Regions from separate parts of the Paenibacillus sp. FSL K6-1217 genome, predicted to be linked through region 2. Evidence: riboswitches for the same ligand, from Rfam matches in the RefSeq annotation. Region 2 holds a riboswitch; the other holds the start of a gene.
What was found. A riboswitch is a leader RNA that binds a small molecule or an ion and turns the genes downstream of it on or off. The one in region 2 is predicted to bind cyclic di-AMP.

Region 1 (4,419 bases), 3.4 Mb from region 2:
CTGCAATTTATGGTGCGCGATACCGGCATTGGCATCTCACCGGATAAGCTGCAGCTGCTCTTCCAGTCCTTCTCCCAGGTGGACGGGTCGCATACCCGCAAATACCCGGGCACGGGTCTGGGGCTTGCGATCTGCAAGAAGCTGGTGGACCTGATGCAAGGAGAGATCTGGGCAGAGCCGGCAGCGGGAGGCGGCACGCAGTTCTTCTTCAGAATCAGGCTGCAGTCGCTGGAGGATTCCCCGGAGGTCTTCTTCGGCAAGGATACAGGGAACGGGGAGAAGGCGGAGGACAACGAGGCTGTATAATACAGCGATTGCCAACAAGAGAGTGAACATTATATAATTTGAAAGTAACTATTCTTTTATCACGACAGTCCAGAGGACGGAAAGGAACTCTCTTTGAGCAAAACGAAAAAAAACCATGTCACGGCTCCTCAAATGAGCAAGCAGGAGAAGCGCAGGGCAGAGCTGGAGCAGCAGAAGCAGAAGACGAGAATTCTGATCGTGAGTACGGTAGCCATCGTCATCATTATTTTTGTAGGATTATTCATGCTGGCTTCGAAGGATTCTTCGCCTGCCGGCTCAGACAGTAAGCCGCTGGCCTTCAATTACAGTGAAATGCTGCGGCTTGGCAAGGAGGATGCTCCGGTGAAGATTGTCGAGTTCGGCGATTATAAGTGCCCAGCCTGTGCCCAGTTTACAGGAGGGATTAAGCCGCAGATCGTTAAGCAGTATGTGGATCAGGATAAAGCAGCCTTCTATTTCGTGAACCTGGCCTTCCTCGGTACGGATTCCAGAACAGCCACACTGGCTGCGCGGTCGGTCTATCACCAGAATCAGGAAGCCTTCTGGAAATACTTCGATGCCATCTATGCGAATCAGGGTGCAGAGGACAAAGAATGGGCTACGCCTGACTTCCTGGTTAGTCTCGCCAAGCAGCTGGAGCTGCCAGTGGATTACGACCTGCTGCGCAAGGATATTGATGAACGCACCTACGAGAAGGAGCTGGACAGGGATATTAAGGCCGGCACCGATGCGGGCGTAACGAATACGCCTTCCTTGTTCGTGAACGGCATCAAGGTGCAGAAGCCGTTCGATATGGAGGAGATTGACGCCAAGATCCAGGCAGCAGCGGGAGCTGCGACTACCCCATGACCGCCTTCTCTGCCTTCTGCCGGCGTAACTGTCTCTACTTGGCTTGGTTCGTCTGTGTGGTTGCTGTAGCGGGAAGCCTGTATCTCAGTGAGGTCCTTCATTACGAGCCCTGCAAGCTGTGCTGGTTCCAGCGTATCTTCATGTACCCGCAGCTGTTCCTGCTGGGGATCGCCACCTACCGGGCGGACAAGCGGATCATTCCTTATGTGCTCCCCCTCAGTCTGATCGGCGGCAGCATCTCTATTTATCATTATGCGGAGCAGAAAATACCGGCGCTCAGCAAGGTGCTTCCCTGTACCATCGGCGTACCGTGCAACAAGGATTATCTGAATTGGTTCGGATTTATAACGATCCCTCTGCTGGCACTGATAGCCTTTGCTTTAATCTCCATTCTGCTCTGGAACGGCCGCAAAGAAGAGGACGCGGAGTAAGAAGCTGCCGGGCAGAAGGAAGAGAAGAGAATACCCTTAATTTTAGCAAAAAATAATAAGCAAAAACCCTGTAAAATCACGTGTTACAGGGATAATGAAAGAGAATGAAAGATCAGGACATACCGGATGATGGATTTGGTTGTTTTGAGTTCTTTTCATTCTTTTTTCATTTGTTTCCACGCTTTACGGAAGACGTATTGTAGCTTAATATTAGTCCTTGTGAGAAGTTGAATATGCGCTGAATTTTCCGGAAGGAAAAACGGGGGAACCACACTTTGGCCAAGGCCAAAAGGGGTGAATCGGTCAGGCCGCAAGGGCCTGTAACCGTAGGGCTACCACAGTCCGAATCCGCCAGCTAACCTCGTAAGCCACTAGTGGGATAATGACCATGCACTCTAAGGCATGCGGATCATTTCCGTATGCTTATTTTGTTGCCTGCATTTATGAAATCCACTTATGAAAACAGCGCACGGAAACCCCGTTTCAACTTAACCAAGAGAGGAACTGTTACTACAATGGTAAGCAAGGTAAAACGACTATTGATCGGGCGTCCGATGAAGTCGAACGAACTCGATCATGAAAAGTTATCCAAGGTGAAAGCACTGGCTGTTCTGTCTTCTGATGCGCTCTCGTCTGTAGCCTACGGAACAGAACAAATTCTGATTGTACTGGTGGCCGCCGGGTTCACCGCTATCTGGTACTCATTGCCAATTGCATTAGCCGTACTGGGCTTGCTGGCCATTCTGATTCTGTCCTACCGGCAGACGATCTTCGCTTATCCGCAGGGCGGAGGTGCCTATATCGTGGCCAAGACCAATCTTGGGGTTCATACCGGCTTACTGGCCGGCGGCTCGCTTCTGGTGGATTACATTCTGACGGTGGCGGTAAGCGCCTCGGCGGGGACGGATGCGATCACTTCGGCTTTTCCAAATCTTCATAATCATAGTGTACTTATAGCGGTATCCGTTATTCTGCTCTTAACGATTGTCAACCTGCGCGGGGTGACCGAATCGGCTTCCTTCATCGCCATCCCGGTCTATCTGTTCGTCGTCTCCATCTTCGTGCTGATTATCGCGGGGTTCATCAAATATGCAACCGGCGGGGCTCATGCCCAGGTTCCCGAGATTGGTTCGGCAGTGTCGAACGTGAGTATGTTCCTGCTGCTGAAGGCGTTCAGCTCCGGCTGTTCCGCCCTGACCGGGGTAGAAGCGGTCTCCAATGCCATTCCTAACTTCAAAGCGCCGGCGGAGAAAAATGCAGCCAAAACGCTGATGCTTATGGGCCTCATTCTCGGGGTGATGTTCACAGGCATTACGCTGCTCGCTTACTGGTACGGCATCATGCCTAATGAGAAGGCCACGGTAGTCTCACAGATTACCGAGTCTACCTTCGGACGGGGCGGGCTGTACTTCTTCATCCAGGGCATTACGGCGGTGATCCTGTTCCTGGCAGCCAATACGGCGTACTCGGCCTTCCCGCTGCTGGCGTTCATGTTCGCCAAAGACAAATATCTGCCCCATGCGTTCATGGTACGCGGCGACCGGCTGGGCTTCTCTAACGGGATTATTTTCCTCGGCGTGATGTCGGCTGTGCTGGTAGCGGCATTTCACGGGAATACGGAAGGACTCATTCCCTTATATGCAGTAGGGGTATTCATTCCGTTCACGCTGTCGCAGCTGGGAATGATGGTCCAATGGTACAGAACGAAGCCGAAAGGCTGGCAGAGCAAGTTCGCCGTGAATACGGTCGGTATGCTCACCACGTTAACAATTACACTGATCTTCATTATCACCAAATTCTCCAGCGTGTGGATGGCCTTCATCTTCCTGCCGGTTGTGATCATCGTGTTCCACCGGATTCACCGCCATTATATGAATATTGCCGACCAATTGCGGATCTGTCCGGCTACCGACAAGCCTTGTATCAAAGGAAGCACCGTTGTCGTTCCTGTCGCCGGTGTAACCCGCGCTGTCCTGCATTCGATCAGCTATGCGAAGTCCTTGACCAATAATGTGGTCGCTGTATATGTAGGGTTCGATGAAGAAGAGATTCACAAGATGGAACAGAAGTGGGAGGAGTGGAACCCCGGAGTACGGCTGATTGTCCTGCGCTCCCGCTACCGCAGCATTATCCGCCCGCTGGTGAAATTCATCGATACGGTAGAATGGAAGACCGCTTCAACAGATCATATTACCGTCCTGATTCCGCAGTTCGTAACCAAGCACTGGTGGCAGGCTGTACTGCATAATCAGACCAGCTTGTTCATCCGCTCTTATCTGATGAATCAGAAGGATATTGTAATCGCCACGGTTCCGTATCACCTGCATAAATAAAGCTTCCTTATTATATAAACGATAAACGGCTGTTTCTGCTTGATGCGGAGACGGCCGTTTTGACGTTATTTTAAGTTATTGGTTGACATAGAGAATGAGAATCAATATCATCAGTATAGACAAGGTAAAGGTAACAGGACTTTTGCCAATCATGAAGGCAACATACAGGAGGGAATTCAATGTTTTCGTTCAACCTGCAAGGATCAATAAGCGGGAAACTGGCGGTGGCCGGACTTATGACTACAACGCTGCTGCTGTCCGCTTGTGGAAATAATAATAGCAATGCAGGCAGTAACGGTGCAGCAACTGCCGCGCCAACGGCAACGGTGGAGGCTACTATGGCGCCGGCAGCAACCGTCGCAGCCGCCGTGGAGAAGACTGTAACGGATGCCATGGGGCATAAGGTGACCGTCCCTGCTAATCCGCAGCGTGTCATTGCTTCTTATCTGGAGGATTATCTGGTGGCACTCGGCGTGACTCCGGTTGCCCAGTGGTCTACT
Region 2 (4,419 bases):
GGGGCAGGCTACGCTGGACTTTACTTTTGCTTTAATTTTGAACTATGTTACAATCATGATTAATAGTTGTTAACAACACAATTGTTGACAACAGGTTTCATTAACTCTTACTTAGGAAGGTGATCCTACGATGTCTATTCAACAAATCCACACTAAGGATGAACTACAGCAATATATCGGGCAGCCCGGCAAAAAACTGCTCTTCAAGCACAGCACCACTTGTCCGATCAGCGCCAAGGCCAACGAGGAATTTCAGGCCTATGCACAGCATTCCGATACTCCTGCAGCCGTTGTCCATGTGATAGAAGACCGTTCTGTCTCCAATCAGATTGCCGAGGATTTCGGGATTAAGCATGAATCTCCGCAGATCTTCCTGCTGGAGGACAGCGAAGTCCGCTGGAACACCTCACACTGGAAGATTACCCAAAAAGCGATAAAGGAAGCAGTGGAGCAATGAGCGCGAACGTAATAGTCTATTCGACCACCGGCTGCAGCGAATGCAATCAGGTCAAGCAGCTGCTGGAGAGCAAGGGGATTCCCTTCGAGGTCCGGGATGTGATGACCAGCTCCGTCTATCAGGAAGAGGTCGAGCAGCTCGGCTTCATGGGCATTCCAGTCACCGTATCCGGGGACCGGGCGGTCAAGGGCTTCAATCTTCCTGAGCTTCAGGAGCTGATGGATGCTGCTGTTCTGTAATATACACAAAGGTGCTGTCCTCTCAACAGGAGCAGCACCTTTTTTGTTACGATTCATAGATGTTGAAATTGTATATTTATATATATCTGGAACAGGAGGATTGATCATGTGAAGTGGCTAGAAGGCGATGTTGCCGCCAAATGGCGCAAAGAAGGTCAACGTTATGCGGCCGGCGTCAATCAATATGTACATAAGGGACTGACTGAAGGCTGGGACAACGCGGGGAATGAGCCAGCAGAGGATACACGCGGGGCCCATGCCGCCAAAATCTATAAGATGATTCGGAGAGCTAACGAGCACAAGGAGCTTGCTGAGCTGCGGGAGCAGTTGCCGGCGGCAACGTGGCCGCTGGCCGGGCATTTTCAACATGAGATGCAGGCGATTCGCGGTATCCATTTCATAAGTGACGATGAAGTGGTGTTCAGCACCGGCTCACCCTGGGAGAACAATGCAGTGATGGCGGTGCAAGAGGATGTGATCTCCGTATTTAAGGAGTTTAGCCTGGTAGGGGCATCTCCCGACAATCAGTTCTATGCGCTGGCAGGCACGCAAGGAATTACCATTCTGCAATCCATGAACAGCGCATTACAGGGAGAAGTAGTGGCCGAGCTTTCGTGGCGGGAGCTGAATGGAACGATTCAAGCGCTGGACCCGGACTTTACCGTTTTGAACATAGACCGCCTGGATCAGGAGTTACCCTTGGAGCAAGTCATTCCTTTTAACGGAGGACAGGCGTTATTGCTGGTCACCAGCCAGGGAATTTTCCTGGTAGAGCATTCGCCAGAGAAGCCGTTGAATGTGAAATTGCTGCATCCTGATCTCGAAGAATATAAGGAAGATGAGCTGGAGCATATCGGGATTGATATGGCGCATGGCGCCGTTTCTCCGGATGAACGATGGATTGCCTATGGCAGCCAGGGCAGTGATCATCTTTTATATGACACTACCACAGGGCAGGTTCACTTATTCAACCCGGAATCCAGTTATCCGCACTATACTCTATTTACGAAGGACCAGCGCAGCGTATGGTATAATGCTTGCCACTTCTACAACGGAGCTACCCTTGCCGTGCCGCTTGAACATCTGGAAGTTGGAAAGCCCGCGGCAGACCAGGAATATCCAGTCGTGAACGAGGAGGCGCGGGTGTATGCGGCGGCAGCGCTGAAGGACGGTGTTGTGATTGGCGATGCCTATGGCTACTTGAGGCTCATTGATACAGAGGGGCAGGAGCTGTGGCGTTATTATGCCGGAAGCACCATTTCAGGGTTAGCTGTCAATCGGGATGAGACCTTGCTGGCCGTGGGAACTTACGGAGGGATGCTGCACTTCCTGGATCTTCATGCCTCAGCACGCAGTGACTATGAAATTACAACAGGAACGGTTCGTGAGGTCAAGCGGATCATTGCCTGGAAAAAACAGGATATTCCCCTTTGGTGGTGATCTGACAACGGCCTGCAAAAATAAAAAACGGCGATTGCGCGAGATAAATGGCAGATAATCTGCTACATATATGAGTTTTGGCTTCCATATGCATAGCCAGTCAGTCATTTGCTGAAAACAAGGCGAATTGCACTCTTTTCCATTTTTACAAACCCCCTCCGAACAGAGTATGATTCGTGTTGAAAGCATTTGAACACATTCATGAAAATGAGCATATGCATGCACGCTGAATTTCCGTCATGTGGAAAACGGGGGAACCATCCGGCCGTCAGGCCGACTTGGGGTGAATCCGAAGGAGAATGCCACGCGCAGGTCTCCGGCAGGTAGGGCGACTCTCACCGTCCGAATCCGACAGCTAACCTCGTAAGCGCCAAGAGAGAGCCCTGATCCGCCACGCTTTGTGCCAGGCATTTGAAGCCTGTGACCCACAACCGCAGCAGAGGTCCTCCTCTGGCCTGCGGTTTTTTGCGCGCTCGAATGAACGTAACAGTACAGATCCAGGAAGGAACGTGACCACATGCCTGACCCCTTATCGCCCAAGGCAGCTACCGCTGCCGGATTCACCCACTATATCGAACAATATAGCGGTTCTGTCTATGCGCTTAGCTGCCTGCTGCTGGAAAAAGGCGCCCGCGCCGAGCAAGCCGCAACCGCCACCTTCGTGGCCCTCCATCCACTGTGGCTGAAGGGCGCCCTGTCAGGAGACGCCGCTGCTCCGGCTGCCTACAGGGAGTGCATCCGCCAATGCGCCGTGCTGGCGCGGGACCGCAGCCGCTGCTCCGCTGCCCTGCTCTCCTGGGAGGATCAGCTTGCCAGTGCCCTATGGTACGGCATCCAGCTCCCCCTGACCGAGATCAGCCAGATCCTGGAGTGCAGCGTCCCCGAGCTGAAGGCCCGGCTTAGAGGTATACGCGAACAGATGGCAGCCGCACATTCAGCACTGCCTGCTGTCCACCGCCCTTCGGCGGGTTGAGACTGGGATGGGAATAACGCGGGATACGCGGGCTATAGGAAAGAGTGCGGCAGAAGGAGATGGCTGTGGGGAATCAGGGTATGGAGGCGGCAGAAGGAGATGGCTGTGGCGGAATCAGGGTACGGAGTCGGCAGAAGGAGATGGCTGTGGCGGAATCAGGGTACGGAGTCGGCAGAAGGAGATGGCGGGCGGGCTGCGGACTACAGATCCGCTATTTCGGCAAATGAGACTATTCTGAAGTCCGTGCGGACTGAGAGGCGCTTATTTAACCCATTCCGCCTCATTTTCCGCTCCACCCAGCCCGTTAACGTCCTCTCAGTCCGCAACGGGGAGATAATCGGTCTTTTTCACAAAATAAGGGCCTCTGAGTCCGCCTACAAAACAAAAAAGCATCGACATCCGCCGCGACTTAGTCCTTGACTCTCAGCACCAGTACGCACCCATACTGTGCCTGGCTCACCTTACATAGCTCAACCATCCCATGAACTGATCCTGTCTTCGCCAACCGTTCAGTACATAGAACTCAGCTCTTGCCTTTCCCGCTCTTTCCACCCTTACCGCCCTTGGCAAACCGCCAAAAGGCCATACAGCAGCCGAGCAGGCCAACTCCGAGCAGAAGGGTCTGTAACGCCCCCAGCCAAGCCGATTGATCCGACGGGATCAGGCTGCTGATAATGATGAGCAGGATCGAGGCCGCGACCAGCACGGGGGTTTGTCTACTTTTCTTCACAATCATTCACCACTCCTAAAGACTAATACTATTAAGGTACACTATCTGTCGGGGTTTAACCAGTTTAGGTGGGGTTGGCTGCATATGACCTTCACACAATTCTATCCATTGGCGAGACGCAGATATGAACTGCATTGCAAACCAAGGTTATTATAGATATAATATATCTATAATAACCTTTAAATTCAATGTAAGGAGCGACAACGATGACAGAGTTCTGGGAATCCAGTTTTATAGAGAAACATACGATGTGGGGATTTGAACCTGCTGACTCGGCAATCCTGGCCAAGGATTTTTTTATTCAGCATAAGGTGAAGGACCTGCTTATCCCCGGGATAGGCTATGGCAGGAATGCACAGGTTTTTATGGATCATGGGATAGATGTAACAGGAATTGAGATCTCACAAACGGCGATTGGTCTGGCGCGGCAGCACGGGCTGGATATGCGTATTCATCACGGCCCGGTAGCGGATATGCCTTTTGACAGCAAACTCTATGACGGTATATTCTGCTATGGGCTGATTCACTTATTGAATCGTCGTGAGCGCGGGAAGTTTATTCAGGATTGTTACAATCAGCT

Region 1: it holds a riboswitch for cyclic di-AMP, as region 2 does, so the genes downstream of both, MHH28_RS07365 (APC family permease) here and MHH28_RS25405 (hypothetical protein) in region 2, are expected to answer to the same signal.

The regions. Positions count from the first base shown of each region.
Region 1 is NZ_CP150271.1:1,715,214-1,719,632, reverse strand. Features, by position in the region: gene MHH28_RS07380 (ATP-binding protein) at 1-306, shown strand, start outside; gene MHH28_RS07375 (DsbA family protein) at 400-1,155, shown strand; gene MHH28_RS07370 (disulfide oxidoreductase) at 1,152-1,586, shown strand; cyclic di-AMP (ydaO/yuaA leader) riboswitch at 1,813-1,972, shown strand; gene MHH28_RS07365 (APC family permease) at 2,102-3,919, shown strand; gene MHH28_RS07360 (ABC transporter substrate-binding protein) at 4,099-4,419, shown strand, end outside.
Region 2 is NZ_CP150271.1:5,745,420-5,749,838, reverse strand. Features, by position in the region: gene ytxJ (bacillithiol system redox-active protein YtxJ) at 131-457, shown strand; gene MHH28_RS25415 (glutaredoxin family protein) at 454-696, shown strand; gene MHH28_RS25410 (hypothetical protein) at 805-2,136, shown strand; cyclic di-AMP (ydaO/yuaA leader) riboswitch at 2,351-2,520, shown strand; gene MHH28_RS25405 (hypothetical protein) at 2,654-3,109, shown strand; gene MHH28_RS25400 (hypothetical protein) at 3,190-3,336, shown strand; gene MHH28_RS25395 (hypothetical protein) at 3,633-3,839, opposite strand; gene MHH28_RS25390 (class I SAM-dependent methyltransferase) at 4,046-4,419, shown strand, end outside.